DNA from 2 places in the Neorhizobium sp. DAR64872/K0K18 genome. Region 2 is predicted to be linked to the other one. Evidence: predicted binding sites of a transcription regulator. Region 2 holds the regulator's gene; the other holds the start of a gene.
What was found. Region 2 encodes LexA, which represses DNA repair genes until DNA is damaged. Its sites were predicted from a motif close to TGTTCNNNNTGTGTTCNG; they were not measured.
Positions count from the first base shown of each region.

Region 1: a site for LexA is predicted at 6,307-6,324, ahead of ACQY1P_RS08240 (ImuA family protein). Genes of this name have one in related genera too.

Region 1 covers NZ_CP191446.1:590,782-600,025, reverse strand. The annotation lists gene ACQY1P_RS08260 (putative bifunctional diguanylate cyclase/phosphodiesterase) at 1-147, shown strand, start outside; gene ACQY1P_RS08255 (hypothetical protein) at 232-537, opposite strand; gene ACQY1P_RS08250 (error-prone DNA polymerase) at 785-4,045, opposite strand; gene ACQY1P_RS08245 (Y-family DNA polymerase) at 4,056-5,570, opposite strand; gene ACQY1P_RS08240 (ImuA family protein) at 5,488-6,246, opposite strand; gene ACQY1P_RS08235 (hypothetical protein) at 6,854-7,144, opposite strand; gene ACQY1P_RS08230 (MDR family MFS transporter) at 7,239-8,705, opposite strand; gene ACQY1P_RS08225 (NAD(P)/FAD-dependent oxidoreductase) at 8,992-9,244, shown strand, end outside.
Region 2 covers NZ_CP191446.1:1,474,889-1,484,132, reverse strand. The annotation lists gene ACQY1P_RS12615 (PhzF family phenazine biosynthesis protein) at 1-803, opposite strand, end outside; gene ACQY1P_RS12610 (aminotransferase class I/II-fold pyridoxal phosphate-dependent enzyme) at 1,055-2,299, opposite strand; gene eno (phosphopyruvate hydratase) at 2,470-3,744, opposite strand; gene kdsA (3-deoxy-8-phosphooctulonate synthase) at 3,873-4,718, opposite strand; gene ACQY1P_RS12595 (VOC family protein) at 4,723-5,598, opposite strand; gene lexA (transcriptional repressor LexA) at 5,791-6,510, shown strand; gene ACQY1P_RS12585 (ComEC/Rec2 family competence protein) at 6,491-9,040, opposite strand.

The sequences.
Region 1 (9,244 bases), 880 kb from region 2:
GGGGTGGAGACGACCGAGGCGGCCGAGGCTTTGAGCAAGATGGGTTGTGATGAAGCGCAGGGGTATCTTTTTGCAAAGCCGCTGTCTCCAGCCGCATTCGAAGAATGGTTCTTCGAGAGAAAAATGGAACACCAGATCGCATGCTGATCCGATAGGCTGCCGGCACGAGAAACACAGGATCTCGGATTTCTAACGCGCATCGTGTTTCAAGCGTGTCGGCTCTACCGGAAGCTAGATCAAGGTCGATGATTTCAAGACGCTGAAACTGTTGTCATGGTGCAATGCTATGACGCCTTCATGTTCCAGGGCGTAGAGCGCGTTCAGAAGTTCGTTTCTTGAATATCCGGTGGTCGCGGGCGTGTTCGCGATCGTCCCGAACTTGACCTGCGATGGCGGCCTGACCCGCAACCGTCTTAAAACATCCGTCACGGCATTGACGACTTCGATACGTGATTTCACGATAGCGGGCCTCCGGAGAACGGTCATCCCATAATCCGTTCTGTCTTCAACAACACCGGAGGGCTGACTTTGATCCATCAAAAAGACATATCGTGAGCACGCGCCCTCTCCCGCATGCGCCTGGTCTACGCTTTCAAGCGGGCATAGCGCCGACGCTATCAACGTCCGCGGTCAGTCCTGGAATGGATGACACGGACGAATTCCTGCGGATACGCAACCCGCCGCTCCAACCCTGTGAGGGAAGCCGTAACCGGGCTGGAGCACAGGCAAAACGGGACAGACTTGAGAGCAATATCAACAACGCTGTCTTTGACATCCTTGCCGGTCAATGGAAGTTTCTCGACTTGACCTTGAGCGTGTCGATGTGGAGATCCGGGATATAGATGTCGCGCGTCGGGATGACAGGCTTCGGATTGTCGCGGGGATCAGGCCCGCTGCCATGTTTGGCTCCGTCGCCACGGCCGTACGGCAAGGGGAAGTCGCCGCCAAGCTCGCCGAGACTGGAGAGATCGCCGGAAAAGTCGAACAGGCGCTGGGCGACCAGATGCACGACCTCGCCTTCGCGCTGTATCCTGCCATGGATCGCCATCATCGAAGCCGACATGACGATCCGGCGCTGTTTCTCGAATAGCGAGGGCCAGACGACGGCATTGACGACGCCCGTCTCATCTTCGAGCGTCAGGAACATCACGCCTTTGGCGCTACCAGGCTTCTGACGCACGAGGACGAGGCCCGCCGTCCAGAGCCAGCGGCCGTCGCGCTCACCCATCGCTTCGGCGCAGGTGACGATCCGCTTTTTCTTCAGTTCCGGACGCAGGAAAGACACAGGATGCGACCTCAAGCTGAGGCCCGTATGGGAATAGTCCTCAACGACCTCCCTGCCCTCTTTCATCGACTTGAGCGACACGTCGGGTTCCTGCATCTCGGCAACGACCCTTGCTTCACGCTTTGCGGCTGCCGCCCATAGTTCCAGCGGCTCGTCGCGCAGCGCCTTGATGTCCCAGAGCGCTTGACGCCGTTCCAGCTTCAACGACGGTAGGAAGGCATCGGCCTCTGCCAGCTTGACCAGCGACGCTGTCGGCACGCCGGATCGCCGCCACATGTCGTCGGCACTCTCGAAAGGCTGGTCAACACGGGCAAGAACAATTCTGGCAGCATTATTCAGCGGCAGCCCCTTCACCATGCGCATACCGAGACGAACCGCAAAGCGGCCGGGCCTTCCGGTCTCCTCCATCGTGCAGTCCCAGCGAGACCGATTGACACAGACGGGCCGGACCTCCACCCCGTGGTTGCGGGCATCGGTGACGATCTGGGCAACGCTATAGAACCCCATGGGCTGGGAGTTGAGGAGAGCGGCGCAGAAGATATCCGGATGATGGCACTTCATCCAGGAACTGGCATAGGCGATGAGGGCGAACGAAGCTGCATGGCTTTCCGGAAAGCCATAGGAGCCGAAGCCTTCCAGCTGGCTGAACGTCCGCTCCGCGAAGTCTTGAGAATAGCCGTTCTTGACCATGCCCGTGACGAGCTTCTCCTTGAACCTCGACACGCCGCCCGTAAACTTGAAGGTCGCCATGGCCCGACGCAGCTGGTCCGCCTCGCCTGCACTGAAACCCGCACAGACCATGGCAACCTTCATGGCGCTCTCCTGGAAGAGCGGGACGCCGAGCGTCTTGCCAAGCACCGCCTCGAGCTCCGGCGTCGGATACTCCACCTTCTCCTTGCCCTCCCGCCGACGCAGATAGGGATGCACCATGTCGCCTTGGATCGGGCCAGGGCGGACGATGGCGACCTGAACCACGAGATCATAGAAGGTGCGTGGCTTGAGCCTTGGCAGCATCGCCATCTGGGCGCGGCTTTCGATCTGGAAGGTACCAAGCGTATCCGCCTTGCGGATCATCGCGTAGGTCTTCGGATCCTCCTGCGGAACGTCTGCCAGACCCATCGCTTCGTTCTTGTACTCCGCCAGCAGCTCAAAGGAGCGGGCCATGCAGGACAGCATGCCAAGCGCCAGCACATCCACCTTCATGAACTTCAACGCGTCGATATCGTCCTTGTCCCATTCCACCACCTGGCGGTCATCCATGGCGGCGGGCTCTATGGGGACAAGATCATCCAGCCTGTCCTGCGTCAGCACGAAGCCGCCGGGATGCTGTCCCAAATGGCGCGGCGCTCCCATGAGTTGCGAGGCAAGGTCGAGCGCCAGACGCAGCCGGTAGTCGGACGCGTTCATGTTGTTTTCCCTGAGCTGCTTTTCGCCGATGCCATCCTTCGACCAGCCCCAGACGCCGGAGGTCAGTTGACCGATCAGGTCTTCGGGCAGGCCGAGCGCCTTGCCCACATCGCGCAGCGCACCCTTGGTTCGGTAGCGGGTGACGGTGGAGCAGAGGGCGGAGCGCGAGCGACCATAGGTCTCGTATATCCACTGGATGACCTCCTCGCGCCGGTTATGCTCGAAGTCGACGTCGATATCCGGCGGCTCGTTACGCTCCATCGAAACGAAGCGCTCGAACAGGAGGTCTCCTGTTTCCGGGTTGATGCTGGTGATCCCGAGGCAATAGCAGACGGCGGAGTTGGCAGCTGACCCTCTGCCCTGACAGAGGATGTTCCTGGAGCGTGCAAAGCGGACGATGGAAAAGACGGTGAGGAAATACGCAGCGTAGTTCATCTTCCGGATCAGGTCGAGTTCGTGCAGGATTGCCTTGCGGACCTTGTCGGGAATGCCTTCTGGATAACGCTCCGCCGCACCTTCCCAGGCGAACTTGGCCAGCGACTGCTGGGCGTCGAGCCCTGGCACAATTGCCTCTTCAGGATACTGGTACTGCAACTCGCTCATGTCGAAACGGCAACGCTCGACGATCTCGCGACTTCTTGCGAGAGCTTCGGGATAGTCGACAAACAAGCGGTGCATCTCCTCCGGCGCCTTGAGGAAGCGGTCAGCATGCCGCTCCCGGTCAAAGCCGACGCTGTCGATGGTGGTGCGGTTGCGGATGCAGGTGACGATGTCCTGAAGCTGTCGGCGGCCGGGCTCGTGGAAGAGCACATCGTTGGTCACCACCGTCTTCACCTTGTGACGCTGCGCCAAGTTCGACAGATCATGCAACCGCAGCCGGTCGTTCGGACGCCGCCGCAGGCAGAGCGAAACATAGGCGCGGTCACCAAAGACTGCGGCCACCTTGCGGAGCTGACCCGCATAGACATCGTCCGCCTCATCCGGAATGAGGATCGCGATGAGGCCCTCGCTATAGGCCTCGACATCAGCAAGGTCGAGAACGCACTTGGCCTTTCCGCCCCGGCTTTTGCCAAGCGTCAGCAGCCGGGTGAGCCTGGAATAGGCGAGCCGGTCCGTCGGGTAGACGAGCAGCGACATGCCATCCGTGAGGTCGAGATGGCAGCCGACCACCAGGCGCACCCCGGTTGTCTTTGCCGCCTCCCAGGCCCGGACAATGCCGGCAAGCGAGTTGCGGTCGACGACACCAAGGGCGTCGATGCCCAGTGCGGCGGCCGTGGCAAACAGCTCTTCCGCGGAGCTTGCACCGCGCAGGAACGAGAAATGCGTGGTCACCTGGAGTTCGGCATAGCGCATAGTTCAAACCTTACCCGAAGATGCCGTGGAGGAACCATTTGTGTGACCCCGTGCCTGCATCGACGCCGTCGCCGGCGCGGAAGACCCACAGCCGATCGCCGTGCTCGTCCTCGACCACGAAGTAATCGCGCACCGCCTGCATTTCGCGCGGCCGGAGCCACCATTCGCCGAAGATGCGCTCGGGCCCATCGGCACGAACGATGCGGCGGCGCTTGCCGCGCCAGGTAACGACGACTGGCGGCTGGTCGGGCAGGACAGCCATGGTTTCGATTTCTTCGGGATAAGCGAGCAGCCGTGACGGCCGCGGCCACCTGGCTGCCCACTCGGCACCCGTCTCGACGGCCGTCGGTCCGATCCGCCGGAGAGATCGTTCCGGAACGTCGGAGGCGACCGGCGTGATGCGGTAAAGGCGCTGGCCCCGGTTGCCGAGAATATCGACAAGCGGCGTCACATCCACCACCGCCTCTTCCACCAGCGCGTTTGCGACCTGCTTTATTTCCAGCGGCTCGGCCATGACCGCCACCAGCACCATCCGCTCGATGCCGAAACCCGGGTCGATCTTCTCGATACGGTCGCAGAGAAGCTTTGTCAGGCGGGCAGGATCACGCACGGGCTTGGCAAGTCCTGCTCGAAGACACTGGCGTGTGTTGTCGACGCGATGGATGATCAGATCGGAGCGCCGGACGCCCAGCCCCCGCTCCTCCAGCTTTGCGGTCAGTTGCGCCACCAGCCGGCGGACGTATTTTGCAATCGTATCGGGCGCACCGATGGGCTCCTGGAAATTGCGCGCCACCTCGACCAGATCCGGCGTGCGCAACGGCTCGATGGGTTCTGCAAGACGGCCGAAGAGCTGATCGAGACGGCGTCCGACCTCTGGACCAAATCGTAGTGTCAACGGCGCACGCGGCAGTGCCGACAGCTCTCCTACGGTGTCGATACCCAGGATGCGCAATGCCTGGATCGTATCTGCCGCAAGCCGCAGACAGTGGATTGGAAGTCCGATCACGGCCTTGGTGACATCACCGCGCGGCACCACCGTCGTTTCGTTCGTCGTCAGTCGCGCCAGTGCATGCGCCGCACCCCAGGTATCGGCGACAGCGGCACGCGCCGTCAGGCCCTTGCCCCGCAGACCGTTGACAACGCCGGAAATCAGCAGCTCTTCACCACCCTGAAGGTGATCGGCACCTTCGGTATCCATGACGATGCCATCCGTTCCATCCACGGCAACGACGGGGCTGTATTGACGAAGCGCCCATAGCGCCAGGCGCTCGACGGCTGCGGCGTCGGCAACGGGATCGGCGTCCACCATATGAAGGTTGCCAATCATCGCCTGTGCCTTGCTGGCAGTCATGCCGACTTTGAGGCCCAGCTTGCGGGCAGCCGTATCGGCTGCCGATATCCAGCGTTTCGAGCCGCTGCGCGAGACCACGACCAGCGGCTGGTCAACCGACACGGCTTCCTCGCCATGCCGACGTATCCGATCCGTTGCTAGATAGGGGAAGTAAACAGACACGACCCTCGGCATCGCAGGCTCCTAACTCAAACTCGGCACATTGCCCCGCCTTTACCCGCATCAATTCCGCCAGCCACCTCGCCCGTCCCACGCCGGCGACAGGAAGCGGCTCGGACGGCAGGGTGCTGATCCTCCAGCGTGTTGTGGACGCCGTCGGCTGACCGTAGTCGGAGGCCTCCGTCTGCCGTCGCCAGCGCCGGACGACCAGGCCGAGCGTCCCCGTCTTCTCGGCAGCCAGTTGAAGACGCCGCGACGCGGTCATCGGCAGCCTCACCAGTTCCCCGACGACGGCCGCCAATCCCCCGAAGGACAGCCCCTCTTCCATCGAGGCAAGCACGTCCTCCTCCTTATCGGCTTCGCAATAGATGACGCGGTCGGGGTGAAGCCCGGCCTGCGACAGCGCCGGCGCAAAGAGATCCGGCCGGGTCAGGCACCAGAGAACCTTTCCCTTGGCCCGGGCCGCAATACCTGCCGCAAACAGGGCGGCCGCGGCACCGTCGATTGTACCCGCCCCGCCGCCTGCAATTTCATGCAAGGCGCCATAGGCAAGCCCCCCGCCCGGTAATCGCTCGTCGACGTCAGGCACCCCGAAGGGCAGCACAAGCGCCTTGCGCGACACGCTGCCTTCCAGATGCGCAATCCGGTCTCTCAGTTCCTCGACAAGCCTTGAGGCAGGGGCATGCGACATCGTTCACGGCCCTCCTCAAGGTTCGCGTTGCACAGGACTTCATGTCCCAAAGAATGTTGGTGTTCTGTTTCTGTTCCGCCGCGACAGAAGAGTCAAGCGGGGTCAGAACGGGATAACTCTCGGCATTTTAGCGCCGGTGAAGATTCATCGTTCTGAATCAGCTTTGTAGGCGGCTTGAAAGGCTCGATGGAGTGCTTGAGATTTTTTGCATGTTCTTGATCTTAGCTGGGGCGACACGAAAACCGTGAGAACTTTCCGTTCTCAACTCGCCAATCTGCATATCAAGAATGTAACAGAGTGGCTCGGCGATGTGTGGCAGAGCCAAAGAGGATGAACCCTCGCGCTCATGCGGGACTATGGCCGTCTGCGGCCAGCCGCCCACGAGCCGCCGCCCTTTGGCTCTTTCCCATTCCCGCAGACACCAAGGAGCCCAACGCTACCATCTGCGCTATCGCCGAGGAACTCGACGTTGGATTTGCAGGCGTTCAATGTCAGACGTTTTTTATAGGAGACCAGTGAAGGCTTGCCGCATCAGGTGGCGTCTTCTCCACTGCGAGAGAATGCGGGAGGCAGGCAAGGTTGCCCGTCGCCCGCCGTGCCACCGTCCTCAGTGGATCGCGGTGCTGACGATCCGGTAGGGGTGTTCAGCTTCATATTCGACCATGATCTGGACGGCCTGTTCGAGAACCTGTTCGGCTTCCTCGACGTGATCGCGTGCAAGCTGGTCGGCGTTGATGAAGATCGCTTCGGCCATGTTGCCGGAGATTGCGGCGAACTGGCGGTTTCCTTCGACGAGAGCTTCTCTGGCAGCGCCTTCAAGCGCGTGCGCCATGGTGATCAGCGCGTCTTCGCGCTCCTCGATCGTCAGGTCCCGGATTGTCTTTGTCATCTGCTGCATCGTGCCACCCACCTTAATAGTCGTTGTGACGATATCGGTCCCGATAGGGCCCCGTTCACAGCGAAATGGGCATGTTGGCGCCATATTTCAAGGTTCAGGCCCGCACGGGCTCGTCCTTGTGGACGGCATCGCGGGGCACGAACAGGCAAGCGGGCACGATCAGGACGGCAAATAGGAGCATGGTCAGGAAGGTCGCGTGCAGGCCGTCCTGCAGCGCAAGGCGAACCGCTTCGGCATCGCCACTCACGAGACCGGTTCCGTTCAGGAGAGCACGCAGCTGGTCGGTCGTGATCGCCTGTCCGCTGGTCGTATGGACCAGGCCCCAGCTCAGCACCGCCCCGAGGATCGCGGCGCCGAGCGTGCTGCCGAGGTTGCGGGAAAAGACGTTCGACGCCGTGGCGCTGCCGCGCTGTGACGCTGTCACGCTTCCCTGGGTGAGGATCAGTGCGCCGATATTGAGAAGGCCCATGCCGAAGCCCATGACCAGCGAGCCCGCACCGGCAAGCACCGCCGAACTGGACGGCGTCAGCAGGGTAAGCAGGAAGGTTCCCGAGGGCACCAGCACTGCGCCGACCAGCATGATCGGCCGCAATCCAAAACGCATGAATTGCCGCGATGCGATGGTTGCACCACAGGGCCATCCGAGCAGAAGCATCGTCAGCGCAAAACCTGCCACCAGCGGCGACTGGTTGAGCACGGTCTGCACATACATGGGCAGGAAGGTGGTGAGCCCCATGATCGCCATGGAGGCGAAGAAGACAGAGATGTTGGCGGCCGCAATCGGCCGGTAGAGCCAGAGATCCGGCGCGACCATCGGTTCTTCGACGCGGCGCTCCTGCCAGATGAACAGCGCAAGCGACACGGCGAACAGGACGAAGGAGACGATCGCGGACGTCGACAATCCGGTCTCGGAGACCGTGAGGCCAATCATCAGCGCCGAGATGGAGACGGCAAACAGCACGGCGCCCAGGATATCGATCGAGACCGTCCGGGTGTGCTTTTCCTCGTGGTAGAACAGGATGAAGGCTGCGGCAGCGGCAAGGCCGACCGGCACGTTGATCCAGAAGATCCAGGCCCAGGGCAGGTTATGGATGATGACGCTGCCGAGCAGCGGGCCAACCACGGCCGAGAGCGCCCAGACGCTGGCCAGATAGCCCTGAACCTTTCCACGCTGGCTGCCCGGAAAGAGATCGGCCACCACCGTCATGGCGACGGGCTGAATGGCGCCAGCGCCGATGCCCTGGAGCAGTCTGAAGGCAATCATGGACGGCATCGACCAGGCAAATCCGCAGAGGATGGAGGCGACCAGGAAGACGGCGATGCCAGCCAGCACGATCGGCTTTCGCCCGTAGATATCGGAAAGCTTGCCGAAGACCACGGTCAGCGCCGTCTGCGACAGAAGGAAAGCGGAAAACACCCAGCTGTAGAGATTGAGCTGCCCGAGCTGGGCTGCGATCTGCGGCATGGCGGTGGAGACGATGGTCGCTTCGATGGCGATCATCGCCATGCTTGCCATGATCGCGGCTACGACGAGCCCGCGATGTGAGACTTTTTCAGACATGAATGAATCCGAAGCCCCGACGGAGGGCGCGACAAGAGAGAAATTCGGCGGTCGCGGCAGGATATTGCGTCTGCAAAGCGTGCATCTGCAAGTTCTGGTGGCCGTCAGTGCGTCATCGACTTAGGAGCGCAAACTTGGTTGCGTCAAGCTATATTTGATTTAGATCAAGTTCCACAAGCGATCCTCACCCCTTGGATATCCAGGCGACCGCTGCAATTTTCATTTGCGCTGCGCCTGACCCGGCGTCATGGTGACCTGCTCAGTTATCTCATATGGATTCAATATCATGGCAGCGGATGTGATCGTTCTCGGCGCCGGCATCATCGGTGTTTCGACGGCTCTGCAATTGGCGCGACGGGGAAAATCGATCGCCCTGGTGGACCGCAGGGAGCCCGGGATGGAAACCTCCTACGGCAATGCCGGCCTGATCCAGCGCGAGGGCGTTGTCCCCTACAGCTTTCCCCAGCAGTTCGCCCAGATCCTGCGCTATGCCAGGAACAACCGCATCGACGCGCATTTTCACTGGAGCGCGATGCCGT
Region 2 (9,244 bases):
ATCTCGACGCCTTGCTCGATAAGAAGGGGGTGATGCCCATCCGGCAAGCCGTCGAAATGATGAATCGCGCCGGACAATGCCGCTACCGCCCCACCCGTGGCTGGGTCTTCAGCGATGCCCATATCTGGCGAGAACATTCGTGCATGAAATTTCGCCTGATGATGGACGCCGCCGCGGCAATAGACATAGGCCGAAGCGAGCGCACCCTCGACGAAGGGAGCGACCTTCTCCCAAAGCGGCGCATCGAATTCCATGTCCTGGACAGTTGCGAGATTGTGTAGCGGGATCATCAGGAAGGGCACACCGGCGCTCCAGATCGACGCGACGTGGTTTTCGAACCCGATATCCGTCAGCTCGACGCCGAGCGCGTCCACGATGCCCTGACGGTTCAGGGCGAGGTCGATCCGCTGCGACTTCTTTGGCAGATCGAACTCCGCGAACCCCACCTCCCCCTGGCGCAAACGCACAGCGCACCGAACCGGACCGACCGCCTCTTCAAGGACACAGACCAGATCGAGATCGCTGTCGCGCCCGTGGGTGCGCTCGGCAAGGGCGATGGCCGTCCCCACCGTCGGATGTCCCGCGAACGGAAGCTCCCGGCCCGGTGTGAAGATTCGCAGCTTTGCAGAATGGGTAGTGTTCGTCGACGTCTGGACGAACACCGTCTCCGAGAGGTTCATCTCCTTGGCAATGGCCTGCATCGCGCCATCGTCGAGACCGTCTGCATCGAAGATTACCGCAAGCGGGTTGCCGGAAAGCTTAGCGTCCGTGAAAACGTCATAGATGCTATAGGGACGCGCCAATGCAAACTCCTCCTCATATACCGGGCGCAAAATTGCCCGACGGCGTCCCGTGGCGCAACCCCTGATCAACGTCACCGGCTAGTGATTTAATTAGCGACGTTTACGGTCGGGCGCGCTGGGCGCCTCGGGGAAGGCCGCGGTTCCACGGGAGGCGGCGCCCGAGGCCGAGCGTCACCGACAGGTGAACTGGTCGCCAGCAGCCCGTGAGAAAGGCAAGCCATCGCTGGGTCGCCTTTCTCAGTCCACGATATTCAGATGATCGGGAGCGCTTCGTGCTCGCGGGTCTCGGCATTGCCGATCAGTCGACCGAGCCGCTTTATGCCCTCGTCGATCATCTCGTCGTTGGCGCAGGAGAAGCTGATGCGCAGCGTGTTGGCATTGCTGCCGTCGGCGTAGAACGCCTTGCCGGGCACGAAGGCGACCTTTTCGGTTGCCAGCGACTTCGCCAGAAGCTCGGCACCGTCCATGCCCTCCGGAAGCGTCAGCCACACGAACATGCCGCCTTCGGGCTTTGTCCAGGTCGTTCCCTTCGGCATGTATTTCGCAAGTGCCGCCAGCATGGAATCGCGGCGACCGCTATAGACCCGCTTGATCTTGGCAACCTGTTCATCGAAACCGCGCGAAGCGACATGCTCGACGGCGATCTGGTTGATCGTCGAAGAGTGCAGGTCGGCCGCCTGCTTCAACAGCACCAGTTTGCGGATGACCGGCATCGCTCCGATCACGAAGCCGACCCGCAGACCGGGGGCCAGCGTCTTGGAAAAGCTGCCGCTGTAGATCGTGCGGGTCTTTTCGATACCGCCGCTGCGGGCAATATCGAGCGCGAGGATCGGCGAAACCGGTTCGCCATCGAAGCGCAGGTTCTGGTATGCGGCATCTTCGAGAATCGCGATATCGAGTTCGTCGGCGAGTGCCAGAAGCTTTTCGCGGCCTGCGAGATCGATCGTCTCGCCGGTCGGATTGGAGAAGTCGGCAGACAGATAGGCAAACTTCACCGAGCCACCGGCTTTCGACGCCGTCTCGCGATAGGCTTCCGGCGTGCGGTTGCCGTTGACCGAGAGCTGATCGTAGGTCGGCTCATAGGCGTTGAATGCGGAGAGCGCACCTAGATATGTCGGCCATGTCACCAGCGCCGTATCGTTCGGCGACAGAAACAGTTTGCCGAGGTAATCGAGCGCCTGCTGGGAGCCTGACGTGATGAAAACGTTGTCGGCGGTACAGTCGATGCCGATCTTGGCGACATCGGCGACGATCCAGTCGCGTAGCGGCTTGTAGCCTTCGCTGACCGAATACTGCAGCGCCGAGTTCACCTGAGCGCCTGAGAAGATATCCGCATAGGCCTTCTGGAATTCCTCGGCCGGAAACAGTGCCGGATCCGGAATGCCGCCGGCGAACGAAATGATGTCCGGCTGCTCCAGCAGCTTCAGCAATTCGCGGATCTCGGAGGCTTTCATGCGGCTGGAGCGCGTCGCGAAAATATGGTCCCAATCAAGCACGGGCGTTTCCTTTTATTTCAATATTCTTGGCTTCGGTTTACATAAGTTCCGACAGGTCAACAATACTGACCTATCGGTTTTTGGTACGGTGTGATCACGAATTGTAAAACGCAAAAGCCCGCGCAAGTGGCGCGGGCTCTCGAATATTTTGCCTCAGTCGACCGGAATGATCAGGCCTTGAGGATCGAGCGGCCCGCGTAGGCAGCCTGAGGACCCAGCATTTCCTCGATGCGGATGAGCTGGTTGTACTTGGCCAGACGATCCGAGCGCGACAGCGAACCGGTCTTAATCTGTCCGCAGTTGGTGGCAACTGCGAGATCGGCAATTGTCGAGTCTTCCGTCTCACCCGAACGGTGCGACATGACGGCCGTGTAGCTTGCCTTGTGCGCTGTTTCGACAGCATCGAGCGTTTCGGTGAGCGAGCCGATCTGGTTGACCTTGACGAGGATCGAGTTGGCTGTGCCCTGACGGATCCCATCGCGCAGACGGGCCGAGTTGGTCACGAACAGGTCGTCGCCGACGAGCTGAACCTTGGAACCGATCTTGTCGGTGAGATACTTCCAGCCGGCCCAGTCGTCTTCCGACATGCCGTCTTCGATCGAGATGATCGGGTACTTGCCGGCAAGTTCTGCCAGGTAATCCGCCATTGCTTCGGGCTCCAGCGAACGGCCTTCGCCTTCCAGCTCATACTTGCCGTTCTTGAAGAATTCGGTCGCTGCGCAATCGAGCGCCAGGTGGACGTCATCGCCCGGCCGGTAGCCGGCCTTTTCGACCGACTTCATGATGAAGTCGAGGGCTTCCGGCGCGCTCTTCAGGCCCGGCGCGAAACCGCCTTCGTCGCCGACATTGGTGTTGTGGCCCTGCGCTGCCAGTTCCTTCTTGAGGACGTGAAAGATTTCTGCACCCATGCGCACGGCATCCTTCAGCGTCTCAGCGCCGACGGGCATGATCATGAATTCCTGGAAATCGATCGGGTTGTCGGCGTGAGCGCCGCCATTGATGATGTTCATCATCGGGACCGGCAGAAGATGGGCGGAGGCGCCGCCGATATAGCGATAGAGCGGCAGGCCGGACGATTCGGCGGCGGCCTTGGCAACGGCAAGCGAAACGCCGAGAATGGCGTTTGCACCCAGGCGCGATTTGTTCGGGGTGCCGTCGAGCGCGATCAGGGTCTTGTCGATGTGGATCTGGCTTTCGGCATCGAAGCCGCCGATCGCGTCGAAGATCTCGGTGTTGACGGCTTCGACAGCCTTTTCGACGCCCTTGCCACCATAGCGCTTGCCACCATCGCGAAGTTCGACGGCTTCATGCGCGCCCGTGGAGGCGCCCGACGGAACGGCGGCGCGGCCCATCGAGCCGTCTTCCAGATAAACATCCACCTCGACGGTCGGATTGCCACGGCTGTCCAGAATTTCGCGAGCGATGATGTCGGTAATGGCGGTCAAGGGTCTCTCCTCGGTTGATGTGCGAGCCTGAATTCGCAGGCTCAGCGAACAGGCGTGTCATCGACATTGTGCGATCGTCGATGACACGCGGATTACAATCCAGTCAATTCGGCGGTTTTTCGACGCCGTCAGCCTTTTGCGATGGCGTCGAAGGCCAGCAGCTTTTCCAGAAGCCGCGGCATGTCCTTCAGGTGGACCATATTCGGACCGTCGGACGGTGCGTTGTCAGGGTCTTCGTGGGTCTCGATAAAGACGCCAGCAACGCCGACGGCGACGGCTGCCCGGGCAAGCGTTTCGACAAACTCGCGCTGGCCTCCGGAGGAGCCGCCCTGGCCGCCCGGCTGCTGCACGGAGTGGGTTGCGTCGAAGATGACAGGGCTTCCGAGAGCCGCCATGATCGGCAGCGAACGCATGTCGGAAACGAGAGTGTTGTAGCCGAACGACGCACCGCGCTCGCAGAGCATCACATTGGGATTGCCGCTTTCGAGGAACTTCGCCTGAACATTCTTCATGTCCCAGGGTGCCAGAAACTGCCCCTTCTTGACGTTGATCGCGCAACCCGTCTTTGCAGCCGCGACCAGCAAGTCGGTCTGGCGCGACAGGAAGGCGGGGATCTGCAGGATATCGATCGTGTCGGCCACGAGGCCGCACTGCTCTTCCGTGTGAATGTCGGTCAGAACAGGAAAGCCGTATTCCTTCTTGAGATCGGCAAAGATTGCCATCGCGTTGTCCAACCCGATGCCGCGCTTGCCGGAGATCGACGTGCGGTTCGCCTTGTCGAAGGAGGACTTGTAGACGAGGCCGATGTCGAGCTTCTTGCAGAGTTCGACAAGCGTACCCGCGATCATGAAGGCGTGATCACGGCTTTCCATCTGGCAGGGACCGGCAATCAGCGAGAGCTTTGCCGTGTTGGAAAAAACGACTTTCGAACTCCCCTCGCCCACGGACACTTCAGAATTGGCGGAGACTGTCATTTCACTATTCCTCGAAACCGAAAACCACACCTTGCCCCGGGGCTGCCGACACGATCACGCGGCCATCCCTGCGGATGAATGCGACGTCATTAGCAGCAAGGGTGATCTCTGTCACGGCGAGATCGGTGGTCTTGAAGATGATCCCGCGCGCAGCGAGGCGCGACGATAACAAGGGCTTCATCGAAGACCGGAACTCGTCGCTGAACGTGTCGTTGGATTGAATGCGGATGCTGGCATTGGCAGCTTCGATCCGCAGACCGTCTTTCCCTTGCTCGGGCTGAGTCTCGAACACGGTTTCGAAAAGCGGCAGAAACTCCAGCGGGTCATCTGCAGAAAAGACGATCTCTCGAAGGCCTGTAACGGCGTTTGCGTGCTCATCAAGACCACCGCGATCTGCCGGTAATGCTGCCATTCGCTGGCAGGAAAACAGCAAGATGTCATCGACCTCGGGAACTGCCGCGAACGCCAGACGGAATGAGACTTCGCTCTCCCCACCATCGGGCAACTGCATCGGGCGGGAGAATTGAAGCATCTCGCCCGCAGACATGTGCCCGTCCACAAAACGCATATGATCGGCCGCTGCATCCTGCGTCCCGATGACCACCGCCGATAGACCTTCCCTTTTCCGCTGGCCGCGGAAGCGGATGTCGCGATCGGTGAACACGTTGCCTCGTTTTGCCGCAAGCGAGGCTTGCCGACGGTTCACAATGGCCAGTGGCTCGAGGTACGAGCCATCCGCGAAGAATATGCAGGCATTGGCTGTGCCGAAAGGGTGAACACCTTCAGGTGCCACAGTAAAGCCGAGAGCGGTCAACCTCCCCCGCGCTGACGCCAGATCTGCAACGGGCAGAACCAAATGATCGACTGACTTGTTACCCACTTACACCCCCAAAGTCTTATTCCGCAGAACATTGGCTATCGCGGGAAACTCGGCAAGTGCTGCGCACGAACTGAATACGTGATCGAACGCTGAAATGAGACTATTCTTGAGCAAAAATTTGGGGCTTGCGGAACACAGATAGAACATATAGCGTCCGTTCTGCATTTGTTTCCAATTCTGAGGGTCCCGTCCATGCTGACACGCAAGCAACAGGAGTTACTTCTGTTCATCCACGAGCGGATGAAAGAATCAGGCGTGCCGCCGTCGTTTGACGAAATGAAGGACGCTCTCGACCTTGCATCGAAGTCCGGCATCCACAGGCTGATCACCGCGCTCGAGGAGCGTGGCTTTATTCGCCGTCTGCCGAACAGAGCACGCGCGCTCGAAGTGATCAAGCTGCCTGACGCCTATGTGGCGAACCTTCATCCGCGACGGGGATTTTCTCCCAGTGTCATCGAGGGAAGCCTCGGCAAAACGCAACCGGTCGTCGCTCAGAAGCCGGCGCCGGTCATGGCGGACAATCCGTTCTCGACAAACATCCCGGTCATGGGTCGAATCGCTGCCGGCGTGCCGATCTCCGCGATCCAGAACAACACCCATGACATCGCCGTTCCGATCGAGATGCTGGGTTCCGGCGATCATTACGCGCTCGAAGTGAAGGGCGATTCGATGATCGATGCCGGCATCCTCGATGGCGATACCGTCATCATCAAGAATACCAGCACCGCAAGTCCAGGCGATATCATCGTTGCCCTGGTCGATGAGGAAGAAGCGACCCTGAAGCGGTTTCGCCGCAAGGGTGCCTCGATCGCACTGGAAGCGGCAAACCCGGCTTACGAGACCCGCATCTTCCCCCCCGACCGGGTGAAGGTCCAGGGTAAGCTTGTCGGCCTTATTCGCCGCTATCATTAAGAACGGTGTCATCCCGGAGATGCGCAGCAACAGCCTCCGGGATGCCAAAGTCGAATTGTCGCGTTTGCCAGTCATAGAACCGGTGGACGGTCCACGGACGGCTTGAGGTCTGTGCGCTGTCTCGCATCGCCGCCGTAATCTTGATGTCTGGCGCTGTCGCGTTCGGAATAATGGTGATTTCCAGTGCGCCAGTCCGGCGCAACGTCCGCCCGCTGAGAAGCAAGGCGCCGGAGCGGCAAGTATCGAAGCGTGCGCCGGGCGAGACGATGATCCGACCGAAATCGCAGGCAAGACCGGTGTATCGGTTGTCTTCGACAGTGACGATCCGGATGTCCTGAGCAGTCTGCGCCGCGCACAGGATTTTCGGCAGACAGGCAAATCGTCCGGGCGTGAATGCTTGAAGAAAGCCCCTGACATATTCGATTTCCCGGCGCGTCAAATCCGGTCGCGAATGTGGTCTAGGGCGTTTGTCATCGCTTTTCGCAAGGCTGGCACCTCGCGCTGGTTCCGAAGAGGCAAGAACCGGCAAGGCGAGCGGTTGTTCTCCGGTCTCAAGCACCAGCGCTCGCCGCCATTGATCGAAGATAAATCCCGCCGGTCGGGTTCGATTGAGGGTGATCTTGTCATCCTTGATCACGCCGACCGATGCGCCGTCTTCGGATATGACGATATCAGGCCTCGGCGCCGAGCCTGAGCGGACCGCAAAGAGCAAAGCCACCGCCATGAACAGCGCGCCTGTCAGCCTCAGCGGCGTGCGCAGCAGCGTCAGAAGCAGAAAGCCTGCCGTCGCCAGCGGCAGGAAAAGCGGGTTCTGCCGGCCGATGGCAATATCGCCGCCCCATGCGGCGACGATCTCGGCAATGCGAATGACGATCCGCAGCCCCTCGCCCATGATGAACAGAAAGGGAGCATCCAGCCCGAACGGCATCAGCAACATGCCAACAAGCCCTGCCGGCATCACCACGAAGGAAATGATCGGCATGGCCGCGAGATTGGCCGCGAGGCCGTAGGTGGTCAGATGGTGGAAATGCTCGATCGAATAGATCGACGTCGACGTACTGCCGATCAGCGACGTCACCACGATCCCGGCAATGAAATGGAACGTCGCCGCGACACCCGTTATCCACCGGTTGCTACCTTTTGTCTCCTCCTTACCTTTCGCGAAATATCGCGTCCAGAGGGCGAACCCTGCCACCAGTGCCGCGGTTGCCGCAAACGACATCTGGAAACTCGGACCCAAAATCTCCGACGGCGAGATGGCGAGGATGATGATTGCCGAAAGGGCGACGTTGCGAAGGCTGATGGAGGGTCGATCGACGAGCACGGCGACCAGCATCACCGCCATCATGATATAGGCCCGCTCGGCGGAAACCCCGAACCCGGAAATCAGGTAATAGTCGGTCGCCATGGCAAGCGCACCGAACGCGGCAAACTTCTTGATCGGATAGGCCTGCGCAAAGCCTGGAAACAGCGACAGGACGGAGCGGACGCCGACGAAGAAGATACCGGCTGCCAGCGCCATGTTCAGGCCTGAGATCGCGACGATATGGGCCAGCCCGGACAGACGAAGCGCCTCGGTCGTCTCACGGGAAATTGCACGGCGCTCGTCGGTCACGATTGCGGCAGCAAAAGCGCCCGCATCCCCCTTGACCGTATCGCGGATGCGATTGCCGATTGCGCTGCGAAGCGCAAAAAGCCCTCGCTGCATGTCCGACCATAACCCGGGTTGGTCATCGATCGCCGGTTGTACGCTAGGCGCGCCGTAAAAGAAGCCAACAGCCCCGATTTGATCGAAGTAGGAGGAGAAGGCGAAATCGTTCAATCCGGGAAGCGCCGGGCCAGAGGGTGGCGACAGACGGGCACGGCCGGAAACGCGCTCTCCGATGTCTGCAGGTTCGTGTTGGCTTCTGGCAAGAACCGAGACGCGCTGTGGCGGTCGTGAAAGCGAGGGCTCAGATGTCTGCTCGATCCTGAGGATATAGCGCCAGCGGCGCTGTGCATCGGCTTCGCGTCGTTCGACAATCCCGCTGATAGTCGTCGTGACGGGCGAATCGAGCACGACCGTCGAACACCGCCACGTTTCGAGCGCCGCCAGTGCAGAACCGGAGAGAAGCAGGCAGATTACAAGGTTGGCACGAGACAGTGGATGCGCGCGATACCGTGTCAGCCCTGCGGTCACCATCGAGATCGCAAGCATGGTTGCGAGAATGAATGGCGATGGCGTCCAAGGAAGTGCGAACCAGATCGCAGCGCCGGCACCCAGCAAGACAGGCAGGAAGAGGAACCCATGACCGTGGGAAACCTCCTCGCTCAACGACGTGCTCAGCCATTTGGAAACGGGCCGGTCTCTGATCACATATCCCAGGAAAACATCCTCGGAATGATGGTCGTTTCGACCATTATTCCGGACTTCCGCGGGCATTGTCTGCGATGCCGATTCGGGCGTCCAGAGTGCGATTGCGTGGGGTGTCGAAGCAAGCATCATCGGCTTGCTGCTGGCTGCTTCAAAAATCGCTCCGCCATTCGCCATGATGGTTTATCCCGCCGGCTCCGCTGCAGAGACGGTGATTGATAAACGCAACCTGCGCGTTTATATTCTCCTCGTCAACACATTCGCCAAGCTGCGGTTTTCCTTCACGTTACGGCCTCTTACACCATGAGGTTGGGCATCTTTTAAACGTGTCCTGCCTAAATTATTTTCGCGCTGCACAAAATGTTGCAGGAGCGCTTGGCA